2 linked regions of the Posidoniimonas corsicana genome follow. The main gene of each other region encodes a partner of the protein of the gene in region 2 in a complex. Links are inferred from orthologs where the notes say so. Each region holds a gene or a part of one and is shown on either strand. Other genes may lie near its edges.

Region 1 (7,392 bases), 160 kb from region 2 along the record:
CCCGACGCGCCGGCGGGCGACTCCTGCCTGCGGCCGGAGGTCGCCAGGCATGTCGAGTTCGGCAGCCACTGGCTGAAGACGCCGGCCGGGCGGATGCACTTCGTTGACGAGGGCCCGCGCGACGCCGACGAGACCCTGTTGTTCGTCCACGGCAACCCGACCTGGAGCTACCACTGGCGGCGGCTGATCAAGGACCAGCGGCGCCAGCGAAGGTGCGTCGCGATGGACCACCTCGGCATGGGCGGCAGCGATCTGCCCGAGTCGCAGCTGCGGCTGGCTGACCATATCGACAACGTGGTACGGCTGATCGACGAGCTCGACCTGCGAGACGTCACGCTCGTAGCGCAGGACTGGGGCGGGTCGATCGGGCTGGGCGCACTGCAGGAGCGACGGGAGCGGTTCGACCGGATTGTGCTGTACAACACCGGCGCCTTCCCGCCGGACCGCATCCCGCTGCGGATCGATGTCTGCCGCACGCCGCTGTTGGGTCGGCTGGGGCTGCAGGGCCTCAACGCGTTCTCGCGGGCGGCGTTGCGGATGACGCTCTCCCGCAGCCGGAACCTGCCGCCCGGCGTCGGCGCCGCGTACCTCGCGCCGCACGACACCTGGGCCCGCCGCCGCGCGGTGTACGACTTCGTCAAAGACATCCCGAAGGACGCCTCTCACCCCACTTGGTCGACCCTAACCAGCATTGAGCAGGGGCTGCCAGCGCTCGCTCAGATGCCGATCTGTCTGATCTGGGGCATGCAGGACTGGTGCTTCGTGCCGTGGTGCCTCGATCGCTTCCTCAAGTCCTGGCCGCAGGCCGAGGCGCACCGGCTGGAGGACGTGGGCCACTGGGTGGTGGAGGACGCACCGCACGAAGCCGGGCAGATTCTCACCCGCTTCCTGGCCGCGCACCCGGCCGCCAGGGCGGAGACCACGTGAGCGACTCGGGTCATCGCCGGCCGCTGGGCGCCGCAGGCTACGTCACGCTGGCGTGCCTGTGGGAGGCGACCGCCGCAAAGCCGGGCAACGTCTACCGCGGCGCCGATTTCGGCGACATGACCTATGCCGACTTTGTCACCAGCGCGGCAGCGATCGGACCGGTATTTGAGTGCGCAACAGACCAAAGCGTAGGACGGTTGGCCCTTGAGGCCGTGCAGGCGATGCGGTCGGCGGCCGGTATCAACACGCACCTGGGGACCATCCTGCTGCTGGCGCCGCTGGCCAAAGCGGCGTCGTGTCCGGGCGAGCTGTTCGAGAACGCCAGCGTCGTCGTCGCGGCCACCAGCGTCGAGGACGCGCAGCTTGCGTTTGAATCGATCCGGCTCGCGGCGCCCTCCGGTCTGGGCGAAACGTCCGAGGCCGACGTCAGCCAGCAGCCAAAGGTGACGCTTCATCACGCAATGTCCCTGGCCGCCGAGCGGGACCTGGTAGCCCGGCAGTACGACAACGGGTTCCAAGAGGTGCGAGCCATCGCCGCTCACATCGAACGGCTGGCGGCTTCCGGCCGCCCAATGGCCAACGCCATTGTCGACGCGCACGTCCACCAGATGGCCGCTTGCCCGGACAGCCTGATCGAACGGAAGTGCGGCTCCAAAGTTGCGCAGGAGTCTGCCGCCCGTGCGGCGCGGGTGCTCGCGGCGCGCGACGCAGGGTCCGAATCCTACGGCCAGGCATTGGCGGACCTGGACTTCTGGCTCCGCGCGGACGGCCACCGGCGCAACCCGGGGACCACGGCCGACCTGATTGGCGCGGCGTTGTTCTGCCTGCTGACCCAGGATCGGTTATGCTGGCCCATCCGGTTCTACGGCGACCCTACTTAGCCCCGCCCCCCATCGATATGCCCGAACAATTCCAGGTTCAGGTCGCCAAGGAGCACTTTGTGTTCTCCGCGGCGCACTTCATCACGTTCGGCGACAACATCTGCGAGCGGCTGCACGGCCACAACTACGCGGTGTCTGCCGAACTGCGTGGCCCGCTCGGCGATCACCAGTATGTGGTCGACTTCATCCTGGTGCGCGACACGCTGGCGGCCCTGACGCAGGAGCTGGACCACCACGTGCTGCTCCCCACACGGCACCCGACAATCCAGGTCGAATCAGACGGTCGGGAGGTGACCGCCACGTTCGAGGAACGCCGCTGGGTGTTCCCCGCGGGCGATTGCGTGCTGCTGGATGTGGAGAACACGACCGCCGAGCTGCTGGCGCGGGGCCTAGGCCAACGCCTGCTCGAGGAGTTGCAGCGACGCGGCGCCGGCGCGATTGAGTCCTGCGTGATCGCGGTCGACGAATGCAACGGGCAGCAGGGCGTGTGGCGGTGGACAAAGGATTAGCCGCATTCATCGCCGGCCAACCTGCTCATCGAGTGCATCTGCTACAACCCCACCCGGTTGATCCTCGGACGCCCGTAATCCGGCGGGTGAGGATTGCCGCGTCGGGCGGCCAACCTAGGGTTGCGGTACACGAAACCGTCAACATGGGGCCTTGGCGACCAGCCGGCCTCCGGGCCCCTACCTGAGTCAGCAGACGCACCATGCAAGCCGAACACATCAACCCGTTCCTGAAAGCCGTCTCGAACACGTTCAGCACCATGCTGAACGCCGACGCCCACCGCGGCGACCTGGGACTGGGCGATCCGAAGACGCGGAAGTACCCGATTAGCGGCATCATCGGCCTGTCGGGCAACGCCGTTGGGACCGTGGTGATCAACCTCTCCGAGGAGGTGGCGATGAAGGCCGCCTCGGTGCTGCTGATGGACGATATCAAGGAAGTCAACGACGACGTGATCGACGCCGTTGGCGAACTGGCCAACATGATCGCGGGCCAGGCCAAGGTCGAGCTCGAGCAGTACGAGCTCTCGGTGAGCCTGCCGAACGTGGTCACCGGCGTCGGCCACGAGGTGCGTTTCCCGTCGTCGTCCCCGCCGGTAAGCGTCAGCTTCGAGACCGACTTTGGGCCGCTGCTGCTCGAGGTGGGCTTCGAGCCTTCCAAGGCGATCGCCTAAACGGCGTCTGCCGAATCGGACCAGCTACTAACAAGCCGCGGGGCGATCGACGATCGCCCCGCGGCTTGTCCGCTTTGTGCGATTGAAGGCGGTGCGGCGCCAGCAAGCGTCGCTAGCACCGCCGCCCCTCAAAGTCGGCCCAATCGCTACTTCCTCTCAAAGCGGGTCCCCTCTCGCGCCGATACCTAGAAGCGCGGCGCGGGCTCTGCGCGCCGCGTGATGCTTGTCATTGCCGTACGCGAAGGGCTTCGCCGTGTCTGACATCCACAACGCCGCGGTGCTGCTGATGAGCCTCCCCGAAGACGAGGCCGCCGACCTGCTGAGCCGTCTGGAGCCGCAGATGGTGGAGCAGGTCTCGATCGAAATCGCCCGCACCAAGCGGATCCCCGCCGACGAGCAGCTGGCGGTGATCCGGTCGTTCGCCGACGCGAACCCCAACACGGGCAGCGGCGCCGGCGGGCTCGACCTGGCGCGCAACCTGGTCCGCAAGGCGCTCGGCTCCGACGCGAGCGAAACGCTAGACAACATCCGCCAGTCGATCGAGGCCCTGCCCTTCGGCTTCCTTCGGAACGTCGACAGCCAGAACATCCTGACGTACGTGGTCGACGAGCACCCGCAGACCATCGCGCTGATCTTGTCGCACTTGCCGGCAACCTTCGGCGCCGAGATCCTGGCGGGGCTGCCTCAGGAGAAGCAGCTGGCGGTGGTGCGTCGCGTGGCCGGCATGGGCCAGACCAACCCGGAGATCATCCGGGAGGTCGAGCGCGGTCTGGAGCGTCGGATGAGCAGCGTGATGAGCCAGAGCTTTGAGCGGGCGGGCGGGGTCGAGTCGGTGGCGGCGATGCTGAACGTGTCCGACCGTTCGACCGAACGGACGCTGCTCGAGAACCTGGCGACTGACGACCCGCAGCTGGTCGAAGAAATCCGCCGGCTGATGTTTGTCTTTGACGATATTGCCAAATTCAGCGATCGCGACATTCAGAAGGTCCTCAAGTCGGTCGAGGCCTCGCAGTGGGCCCTGGCGCTCAAGGGCGCCAGCGCGGAGCTCAAGGACAAGGTGCTGGGAAACATGTCGCAGCGGGCGGCCGACATGCTGCGGGAGGAGATGGAGTACCTGGGCGCCGTGAAGCTCTCGGCGGTCGAGGCCCAGCAGCAGGAGATCGTCGACCTGGTCCGCACCATGGAGGACTCGGGCGAGATCGAGATCAACTCCAGCGAAGAAGAAGAAATGATGGTGCAGTAGGCCCCCAGCCGGGGGCCGGTGTAGACCGACGCGGCGGACACGCGTTTTGTGAGCTAGGCTTGTGCGGGCGCCTTGTGGCGGCGCCGATCAGGCCGCCGCTCGTCCGCCCGCCTCTTCTCGGCTCTACAGAAGGTCTACGCCCCTATGCTGACGCCAGTCCGCGCCTGTGTGTTGCTCGCTATCGTTTGGTTGCTGCCGGTCTCGGAGATCGCCGAAGCCCGCGGCCCCAGAGGGGGCGCCGGCGCCCGCCCCGCCGCCGGCTTCTCGCGTGGCGGCGGCCCGGCCCCACCCGGCGTCAGGTCCAACGCCGCGGCGCCCACCCCCCGCAGCGCCCGACCAGCGGCGGCGGGCGGCCATGCCGCGCAGCCGAGCGGGCGCTCGCCTGCCGAGCTGCAACAGTTTCTCTCGTCCCGCCAGCCGACGGACCGCAACCGCCCGGTCGCGAATGGCGTCCAATCGGCGGCGCACCACCACCACACGGGCCCGCAACCGTTCACGCCCGCGTGGTACGCCGATCACCCTCACGCGTGGCATCATACCCACCCCCACGCCGACGCGGCGGTGATTGCGTCGGCCGCGGCGGTGACCGGTTGGCTCGCCTACGGGGCGTACCCAGCAACGTCGACCACCAATACGACGGTGGTTTACGAGTCAGCGCCGGCCCCTAACCAGCCTGCCCCCGCCGACAGCGATGCGGCCTCGCCCGCCCCCGAGTGGTTGAGCCTGGGGGTGTACCACCTGAGCCCGTCTGCGGCCGCCGCGCCGACACAGATGGTGCAGCTGTCGGCCGCGCGAGACGGCGAGCTGCGCGGGGTCTACTTCGACCACCTCACAGGCACCACTCAGAACCTCGTTGGGCGGATCGACAATAAGACCCAGCGGGCTTCGTGGTCGATGGAGGGCAACCCCTCGGTCCGGTTCGTGACGACCCTTGCCGACCTCACGCAGCCGAGCGGCGCGGTGACGGTCACGCTGCCCACCGGTAACCAGACGTGGGCGCTCTCTCGCGCCAGCGGGCTGTAGTACGCGTCACCGCCGCTGTCGAAGAACCTGCTGGCGTTTGCAACCGATCGGCCGCTACAATGCGGGGATTGCACCATCCCCGGAGGACAGCGGCTGAGCTATGGAAACGATCAAGGCAGGCGTCATTGGCACTGGATTCATCGGCCCCGCGCACATCGAGGCGCTGCGGAGGCTCGGGTTTGTTGAGGTGATCGCGGTCGCCGAGCGGGGCGACGACCTCGCCAACGCCAAGGCCAAGGAGCTCAGCATCCCGAAGGGGTACGGCGACTACCACGACCTGCTGGCCGACCCCGATGTGCAGGTTGTGCACAACTGCACGCCCAACCACCTCCACTTCCAGGTGAACAAGGAGATCATGGCGGCGGGCAAGCACGTCGTCAGCGAGAAGCCCCTGGCGATGGACTCGGCCGAGTCCCGCGAGCTGGTCAAGCTCGCCAAGGAGGCGGGCGTGGTCAACGCGATCAACTTCAACTACCGCTACAACCCGCTGGTGCAGCAGGCCCGGGCGATGTGTGCGGGCGACGACGTCGGGCGGGTGCTCGCCGTGCAGGGCAGCTACCTGCAGGACTGGCTCCTGGAAGAGACCGACTGGAACTGGCGGCTGGTGCCCGAGATGTCGGGCAAGTCGCGGGCGGTGGCGGACATCGGGTCGCACCTGTGCGACATCGTGCAGTTTGTCACGGGGCTGAAGATCGTCCGCGTCATGGCCGACCTGCAGACCATCCACCCCACGCGCAAGAAGCCGAAGAAGGAGGTCGCTACCTACAGCGGCCAAGAGCTGCGTCCCGAGGATCTGGAGGACGTGGCGATCGACACGGAGGACTACGGCTCGATCCTGGTGGAGTTCGACTCCGGCGCGCACGGGGTGATGACCGTCAACCAGTGCGCCGCCGGTCGGAAGAACCGGTTGTTCTACGAGATCGACGGCGCCAAGTGCGCATTGGCGTGGGACCAGGAACGCCCGAACGAGCTGTGGATCGGCCGCCGCGGCCAGGCGAACCAGGTGATGATGAAGGACGCCAGCCTGATGCACGCCGCCGCCCAGGAGTACGCCCACTACCCCGGCGGCCACAACGAGGCGTACCCCGACGCGCCCAAGAACCTGTTCCGCAACGTCTACGGGTTCATTGCGGGGAATCGCCCCGGCGGCGACTTCGCCACCTTCGTTGACGGCCACAACGAGATCGCCATCTGCGACGCCGTGCTGGCAAGCAACGACAAGAAGCAGTGGGTAGACGTCGATTATTAGCGCCAGCAGCGGTCCGCCGAGTACGCGGGCCGGTTGCGTGTGAACGCCATCTTAAAGCAGTCTTAACAGTCGGCCGCTATACTCGAAGCAGCTCAGGCCTGGTCCCCTGGGTGAAGTTGGTCGCCTTGTCTTAAACGACTCCGCCTGCGCCGTAGACCCGTTTCTCTGCGAGGTTCGACCGCTCGTTGGAAGATTCTACGCGCTCTGTTCAAGCACTCTTGCAGGTGGTCGAGATGGTACTGCGCTTTGGGTATCTGTCGTTGTTGTCGCTGGTGACGCTCGCTGGCGCGTCGGCACAGACGGTGTCAATTGGTGGTCACGAGTACCTGATTGAGAGGATCGGCGGCGTCGAGATCCCGGGCGCGTTCAATGACCCGGGCGACTTCACGCAGCCGACCTACGTGACCCAGGCGCCGAACGACAACAACACGCTCTACATCGTCGAGCGCACCGAGGCGTCGAACATCAACTCGGAAGTCGGTCGGATCCTGCGGTTCGATCCGCAAACCAACGCCAGCAGCACCTACCTCGACCTGCACGGCGCCGTGAACGCCGACGGCGGCATCGCGACGCTGGCGTTCCATCCCGACTTTGGGAATAACGGGCTGTTCTACGTCGCGATGAACAGCAACACGGGCGGCGGCGACCGGAACCGCCTGCTCGAGTTCCACGACTCGGGCGCCGGGGCGCCGACGCTCAGCCGCACGCTGCTCGACTACCCGCGTCTGGCCAACAACTTCCACACCATCAACTGGGTGGGCTTCCAACCGGGCGACGCGTCGCATCAGCTCTACGTCACCACCGGGGACGGCGGGACCCAAGCCGCCCAGACGCAGTTCAACCCGGCGCTGATCGAGGACCCGAACTCGCCCTACGGCAAGATCTTGCG
Region 2 (7,400 bases):
GACGTTCTTCCTCGTCGGTTGCTGGCTGGTGTGGCACGTTGTCTCGCGGCGTTTGGCCATCGCGCTCGCGCGGCGGCTGCGGAGAAACCGGCCGGGCCGTGGGCTGCTCACAATGCCGGCAACGCCCACCAGCGGGGCCCCTGAACCGCCGGTGGCGGGAGGATCCTAGACCGCCATGGGCAGGCTTGCCAAACGATTCATCCGCCCGATTCCGCTCCCGCAGGCCCCGCCTGCCTTAGAGGATGAAGGTGAGCCAGGACCACCCGGCATGCCGGCGCGGCTGGCGTTCTACGCGGACACGCGGCAGGGGCCGTGGACCTACCTAGCCTGCTACCTCGCGCTGGGCGGTGGCGTCTACACAATCCTAGCGGGCGGGTCGGCAGTCGTTTGGCGGACGACCTTGCACGCATGGAACGGTTCTGAGTGGCAGTGGTTGATCGAGCAGGTGTTGATGCAGACCGCCGCGCTGGCGTTTGGCGCCATCCTGGCGGCGGTGGGCGTGGGCCTAGTCTCTCTGGTGGTCCTGTTCTGCCTGTGGAGCGTCGTCCGGTTCTCGCGGTGGCGGATCAACTGGGAGATCCTCGGCTGCTTCGCCGGGGCGTTGGTCGCGCTCGTGCTCAACCTGCCAACTGAGTGGATCGTGTTTCGCGACAGCGACCCCGCTACGATTGCTTGGGCCCTCTGTGGCGGGCTGCTGCTGGCTACCTTCTGTCTGCAGGTGGCGGGCGCCTACGCGGGGATTTCTAACCAGCGCGATGCCGACCGTAGGTTGCAACGCCGGGCGTCGGCGGGGACGGGGTTGTCGTTCTCGGTCGGGCAGCTGCTCGTGCTGACGGCGGTGGTGAGCGTGCCGCTGGGGCTATTGCGGGCAGTCGGGCTGCTGAGCGGCGGCCTGCTCGCGCTGATGGGCGTGTGGGTGGTGTGGCAGGCAATCAGCCAGTACCCGGCGCGAGGGATCGCCCGGTGGCGGCACAACGTGCGGGCCAAGCACTTTCACGATACGCTAGACCGGATGGCGGCCGCGCGTCGGGACGCCGCCGCAGCGCCGGCCGAGTGACGCCCGCGCCGCTTGCCTGTTTCACGTGAAACCAGCAACCGTCAGATGAGCTACGAGCAGCCCCGTCCCTCGATTCGACGCCTTGCGCTGCTGGAGCGGCGGCCGCGCCGGCTGCAGGACGTGAACTGGCGGGAGATCCACTCGGCGATCGCGTTCGCGGGCGCCGCGTACGTGCCGGTCGCCGTGGCGGCCCGGCTGTGGGGCGGGCGGTTCGGGCGGACGCCGCTGGGCTGGCTCGACCCGCAGACCGCGTGGGGCGAGGCGCTGGCCGTGGTTGGCCTGGCGGGGCTGGGCTACTTCTGGTTCCTGATCGTCGGCGCGCTGGTGCTGGCCGCCGTGGCGGCGGTGTTCGCGCTGTCCGGCACGCCGGTGCGGCAGGACTGGCTGGCCGGGTTCATCGCCGGCGGCGCCGCGGTGACCGGCGTGCTGCCGATCTGCGGCGGGGTCGTGGCTGAGCCGGCAGACTTCTTCTGGGGGCCGGTGGCCGCGGTGATGATCATCCAGCCGGCGGCCACGTACGTCGCGACCCGCGAGCTGAAGAGCTACGTCCGGGGCGCGTTCTGGTCCGCCGACTCGCAGATCATCGCCTCGCGGCGGTCGATGAACCTGCAGATCAGCCTGGCGGCCATGTTCGGCGTCACGGCGGTGGCCAGCTTCGTGATGGGGCTGCTGCGGCTCAGCGGGCTGCTCGACGTGCCCGCGGCACGGCTGTTGCTAGGCGGGCTGTTGGCGGAGGTGCTGCTGCTCCCGCTGAGCGTGTGGGCTTCGCACAGGCTGCTGGAGCGGCGGTTCCCGATGCCGGCGGCGAGGGCCGAGCGCAGCGTGGAGGAGGAACCGGCCTCGCCGTTCGACTGAGCCACCGCCCTTGGGGCGACACTTAGGCGTGCTGCTTCCGCAGGGGAGGCTGGGGGCTGGCAGCCGGAAGGCTAGACTCAAGCGGCGAGGTGCCAGCGCAGCGTGGCCCGACTACCGCTTGCCTGTTTCACGTGAAACACCCAGCACGCGCGCACGGAGTTTCCTGCGTGAGCGTTTCACGTGAAACAGTCGCCCGGCGGGGCGCCCGGCTATTCCAGCGGGTTGAACACCAGGCCGCTGAGCACCTTGGGGTAGAAGTAGGTGCTCTTGGCGGGCATCCGTTCGCCGTGGTTGCTGATCAGGCGGATGTGCTCCAGGGTGGCAGGCATGACGATGGCCGCCAGGTTGAAGGCCCCGCCGGTGCCGACCTGGCCGGTCAGGTCGCGGCCGGTGTCGTCGCCCTTGGAGAGGCCGTCGATGACCTCCTCGATGGAGCGGACGTACTTGGGCGCGGCCGAGCTGGGGGCGTCCAGCAGGTTCTCGACGATCAGCCGGTGCAGCAGGCTGACGCCCAGCCCCTGCCAGTCGGCGCTATGCTCCGACGCGATCTGGGCCATCCGCTCACGGCCCTTCTCGGTCACGCGGACCATGGTCCACTGCTGGTCCTTGGCGGTGTAGAGGGCCAGCGTGCCCTGCTCCTGCTCGGCGTCGATCATGCCCCAGACGGCCGCCGCCTCCTCGGGGCCGCTGCCGCCGAATTCGTGGTCGAACGAGTCGCCCAGCTTCTCGACGAGCTCCACGGAGTCCATCTCGGGCATGTTGCGGAACAGGCGGTGGGTCGGCAGCACGAGCATGCCGGGGTCGCTCATCGACACGCACATCATCAGCACGTAGTTGGCCGGGTGGTCGTCCGGCAGGGCCGCGCCGCCGTTCTCCGCGGCGTAGGCCTGGGCGACCTCGTCGCGGTAGTTGCAGGCGGTCTCGTAGCGGTGGTGGCCGTCGGCGATGTAGGTCGGCTTGCCGCCCATCACACCCTGCAGTTGGGAGATGACCGCCACGTCCGTGACCGGCCAGATCCGGTTGACCACGCCCAGGTGGTCGGTCGCCTCGAGCGGGGTGGCCGTGGCGATCGCGCCCTCCAGGATCTGCTGGGCCGCGTTCTCCTCATCGGGGAACAGGCCGAAGATCTGGCTCATGTTGGTCTTGCAGGCCTTCCACAGCTTGAGCCGGTCGGCCTTGGCGCCGCCGTGGGTCTCCTCGTGGGGGTGGATGTCCCCCTCGCCGAACCGCTCCAGCCGCACACGGCACATGAAGCCCCGGCGGGTGTACTCGATGCCCCCCTCCTCGTACGTCTGGTGGTAGACGTACACGGCCGGGTCGCCCTCAGTGAACAGCACCTGGTCCCGCTGCCAGTCCTTCAGCAGCTTGGCCGCCCGCGTGTAGCGGTTGTTGGCGTCGTCGTCGGTGTCCTCGTCCTTGTTCAGGATCAGCCGCACGCAGTTGTTGGGGTGCTTGTCGTACAGCTCCTGCTGCAGCTCGGGGCCGATGACGTCGTACGGCGGGGCGACCACGTTCGATAGGCCGCCTACGTGGCCAAGGTCATAGCGGACGCCGCGGAAGGCTTCGATCTGGGGCATGGTGTCGGGGCGGGAAGGAGGGAACGCGTGAGGGGGTACCGAGCAAGCAGGGCAGTTTAATGCACGCCCCCAGCCGCTGGAACCCGGCCGCCGGGTGGGCGCCGGGCCGCCGAGGCCCGGCGCCACGTGGCGCCGGGCGGGGCGCCCGCACTACACTGAGGGGAGTCCCTTCTCCTCGGCCCGAGAGCGCCCTTCCGCATGTTCACGCTGGCTGTCGCTGCTGCGTCCTTCTTCGCGTTTATTGCCGCCTATCACACCTACGGCCGCTGGATCGGGCAGAGGGTGTTCCGCCTGGACGCCAAGGCGGTGGCGCCCAGCCATGCGCTGCGGGACGACGTCGATTTTGTCCCTACCCGCCGGGGCGTGATCTTCGGCCACCACTTCACCAGCATCGCGGGGACCGGGCCGATCGTGGGGCCGGCGATCGCCGTGTTCTGGGGCTGGCTGCCGGCGCTGCTGTGGGTGGTGCTGGGGTCGATCTTCGTCGGCGCCGTGCACGACTTTGGCTCGCTGGTGCTGAGCCTCCGCAACCGGGGCCAGACGATTGGCGAGGTCGCCGGCCGGCTGATCTCGCCGCGTGCGAAGCTGCTGTTCCTCTTAGTGTTGTTCTTCGCGCTGATGGTCGTGCTGGCGATCTTCGGGCTGGTGATCGCGCTGATCTTCGACTACTACCCCGAGTCGGTGCTGAGCGTCTGGACCGCGATGCCGCTGGCGGTGGTGGTTGGCCTGTTGGTGTACCGGCGGGGCGTGGGGCTGCTGTGGCCGTCGATCGCCGCGCTGGCGATCCTTTACGGCACGGTGGCGATTGGCGCCTACGCGCCCGAGCTGGGGCTCAGCTTCAAGCTGCCGGCCGTTGAGGCCCTGGGAGCCTACGGCAAGCCAGTGATCATCTGGACGGCGTTGCTGCTGGCCTACTGCTTCCTGGCGAGTGTGCTCCCGGTGTGGCTGCTGCTGCAGCCGCGGGACTATATCAACAGCCACCAGCTCATGGTGGCGTTGGTGCTGCTGGTCGGCGGGTTGGCGGCCGCGGGCCTGACCGGCAAGGCGAGCCTGTCGGCCGCGCCGATGGTCGCCACCGAGATCCCCGACGACGCGCCGCCCATCTTCCCTTTCTTGTTCATCACCATCGCGTGCGGGGCGTGCAGCGGCTTCCACTGCCTGGTCGCGAGTGGGACCACCAGCAAGCAGATCGACACCGAGCCCGACGCGCGGATGGTAGGCTACGGCGGCATGCTGCTGGAGGGGGCGCTGGCCGTGGTGGTGATCCTGGCCTGCTGCGCCGGGCTCGGTATGGGCGTCACGACGCCCGAGGGGGAAACCCTCACCGGCGCCGCGGCCTGGCGTCACAGCTACGATGCGCGGATCACGCCGGTGCTCGACGAGCAGGGTGAGCCGGTCGTTCAGAACGGGAAGGCGCTCACAAAGGGGGGCTGGGGCAACCACAAGCTGCGGCAGATGGTGGGCGGGTTCGTGGAAGGCGGCGCCAATTTCGTCAGCACACTGGGAGTCCCCAAGCGGATGAGCGTGGCGATCATCGCCGTGCTGGTGGCCTGCTTCGCCGCCACCACGCTGGACACCGCCACACGGCTGCAGCGATACGTGATCCAGGAGTTGGGGCAGACGCTGTACGTGGCGCCGCTGACCAACAAGTACGTCGCGACCGGCGTTGCGGTGGTGACCGGCGGCGCGGTCGCGCTGACCGACGGCGGCGCCGGACCGGGCTCTGGGGGGCTGATCCTGTGGCCGTTGTTCGGCGCCACCAACCAGCTGCTCGCGGGCCTGGCGCTGCTGGTGATTGTGTTCTACCTGCTGCGGCGGGGCCTGCCGGTGTGGTTCGCGGCCGCGCCGATGATGCTGATGCTCGTGGTCCCGGGCCTGGCGATGGTGGAGAACATCACCACCGACTTCTACCCGAACGGCAAGCGGCTGCTGCTCGGCTTCGGCGTGGTGATCCTCTTGCTGCAGGCGTGGATGGTGGTCGAGGCGCTGCTGGTGCTGCCCCGCGCGCGGGGCGTGCTGGAGGACGCCGCGGCGGACGCCCCCCGCGTTGCGGGCGGTTAGGCCGCGCCCTCCTCGGGCGGCTTGCTGGCGTGCTGCTGGGCGTCGCGTCGGGGGTCGGCCGCGGCGCCGACGACCTGGATCGCCTTGCGTCCCTTGAACGCGCCGGCCGTGGCCTCGAACTTCCGGCGGCCCTCGACCAGCACGCTGAGCGGCTCGCGCACGTCCTTCTCGGTGGCGATGATGTCCCCCACCCGCAGCCCGATAAAGTCGGCCGTGCTGATGTTGGTGTCCGCCAGCTCGACGACCACCTCCACCGCGGCCGACTGCACCTGCAGCCCCAGGTTGTTGATCGCCTCGGGCGTGGCGGGCTTGCTGGAGTAGGTCACCCAGCTGTTGGCGCTGAGCTCCTGACCGATCCGCTCGATCGAGTTGAACGGGATGCACAGGTTGACCATGCCGCGGATCTCGCCGAGCGTTAGCTCGAAGCTGATCAGCACCACCACCTCGTTCGGCGGGACGATCTGCACCAGCTGCGGGTTGCTCTCTACGCGCTCGACGCTCAGGTCCAGCTCGATCACGTTCTCCCACGCCTGCTTCATCTCGTTGAGGAACAGGCTGGTGATGCGTCCCACCAGCAGCAGCTCGATCTCGGTGAGCGGGCGCCGGGCGGGGGGCGAGGAGTCGCTGCCGCCGCCCAGCAGGCGGTCGATGATCGGGAACAGCAGCGACGGGTTGATGTCCAGGATCAGCTGCCCCTCGAGCGGCGCGGCGTTGATCAGGTTGAAGCAGGTCGGGTTCTCCAGGCTGAAGATGAACTCGCTGTACGTCAGCTGGTCGACGCTCGTGAGCTTCACCTCGACGATGGTCCGCAGCAACGCCGAGAGCGCGGCGCCGTAGTTGCGCCCGAAGCCCTCGTGCATCGTCTGCAGCGCCCGCATCTGGTCCTTGCCGACGCGTTCCGGGCGCTTGAAGTCGTAGGGGGTGACCTTCTCGCGGGCGCGCTGGGGCGACGCCGGCATGCCGGCGAACGACGGCGCGGCCTTGGGCGCGGTGAGCGTCGGCGCGGGCGCGGCGGGGTCGCCGTCCAGCGAGTTGAGCAGGTTTTCAACTTCCGCTTGGCTGAGCACGTCGCCCATTGTCGCGTCCTTGCGAGAACGAGTTCGTCCTGTCCGTCACGCCGGCCGCGGCCGACGCGTTACTTCCTTGTCTGCCCCTGGCCGTGCACGATGTACTTGTAGCTGGTCAGCTCGTCCACGCCGCAGGGGCCGCGGGCGTGAAACTTGTCGGTGCTGATGCCGATCTCGGCGCCCAGTCCGAACTCGCCGCCGTCGTTGAACCGGGTGCTGGCGTTGATCACCACCGCCGCGCTGTCGATCCGCTCGGCGAACTCCTCGGACGCCGCCAGGTCGGTCGTGACAATCGCTTCGGTGTGGCCGGAGCTGTACTTGTTGATGTGCTCGATCGCCTCGTCCAGCGAGCCGACCACCACGGCCGAGATGGTGGGGCCCAGAAACTCGGCGCCGAAGTCCTCGTCGGTCGCGGGCACGGCCGAGGGGGCGAGCTCGCACACCTTGGGGCAGCCGCGGACCTCGATCTCCTGCTGGTTGAGCGCCACCACCAGGCGGGGGACCGCCTCGGCGGCGATGTCGGCGTGGACCACCAGCGACTCGGCGGCGTTGCACACGCCCAGCCGGTGGCACTTGCTGTTCACCACGATCGCCTCGGCCGCGTCCAGGTCGGCGGCCGCGTCGACGTACACGTGGCAGTTGCCGTCGAAGTGCTTGATGACCGGCATGGTCGCCTCGGCCACGACGCGGCGGATCAGCCCCTCGCCGCCGCGCGGGATGGCCACGTCGATCAGCTCGGACTGCTTGAGGAAGTGCCCCACCGCCGCGCGGTCGGTGGTCGAG

The links. The genes of interacting proteins can lie anywhere in the genome.
Region 1: the proteins of fliM (region 2) and fliG are in contact, whole or in part, in a crystal structure (PDB 4QRM), measured with the Thermotoga maritima proteins. The link is inferred for Posidoniimonas corsicana from one-to-one orthologs. Residues at the interface, in WP_004081085.1 of Thermotoga maritima: Tyr124, Leu127, Asp128, Ile130, Met131, Gly132, Gly133, Pro134, Glu136, Pro139, Arg141, Thr144, Glu145, Ile146, Glu147, Ser149, Ile150, Lys153; in WP_004082903.1 of Thermotoga maritima: Phe122, Ser125, Glu126, His127, Pro128, Gln129, Thr130, Val133, Glu157, Arg161, Leu164, Leu165, Arg167, Ser169, Glu171, Val172, Glu175, Ile176, Asn179, Lys182.

Annotation. Positions count from the first base shown.
Region 1 is NZ_SIHJ01000001.1:3,879,707-3,887,098, forward strand. What follows is about bases 2,431-5,236. They hold fliG (flagellar motor switch protein FliG), read left to right. Parts: upstream 2,431-3,241; coding sequence 3,242-4,231; downstream 4,232-5,236. Other genes in these bases: KOR34_RS14940 (chemotaxis protein CheX), read left to right, coding at 2,518-2,988; KOR34_RS14950 (hypothetical protein), read left to right, coding at 4,376-5,236. Outside these bases: KOR34_RS14925 (alpha/beta fold hydrolase), read left to right, coding at 1-927; KOR34_RS14930 (triphosphoribosyl-dephospho-CoA synthase), read left to right, coding at 924-1,808; KOR34_RS14935 (6-pyruvoyl trahydropterin synthase family protein), read left to right, coding at 1,826-2,317; more of KOR34_RS14950, read left to right, coding at 5,237-5,254; KOR34_RS14955 (Gfo/Idh/MocA family protein), read left to right, coding at 5,355-6,503; KOR34_RS14960 (PQQ-dependent sugar dehydrogenase), read left to right, coding at 6,737-7,392. UniProt on the Bacillus subtilis protein: One of the proteins that forms a switch complex that is proposed to be located at the base of the basal body.
Region 2 is NZ_SIHJ01000001.1:4,037,541-4,044,940, reverse strand. The notes cover bases 4,587-7,400. They hold fliM (flagellar motor switch protein FliM), read right to left. Parts: upstream 6,627-7,400; coding sequence 5,547-6,626; downstream 4,587-5,546. Other genes in these bases: KOR34_RS15540 (glutamate-5-semialdehyde dehydrogenase), read right to left, coding at 6,686-7,400; KOR34_RS15550 (carbon starvation CstA family protein), read left to right, coding at 4,587-5,550. In the rest of the region: KOR34_RS15570 (hypothetical protein), read left to right, coding at 1-169; KOR34_RS15565 (hypothetical protein), read left to right, coding at 269-1,057; KOR34_RS15560 (hypothetical protein), read left to right, coding at 1,103-1,912; KOR34_RS15555 (DUF1015 domain-containing protein), read right to left, coding at 2,122-3,489; more of KOR34_RS15550, read left to right, coding at 3,688-4,586. UniProt on the Bacillus subtilis protein: One of the proteins that forms a switch complex that is proposed to be located at the base of the basal body.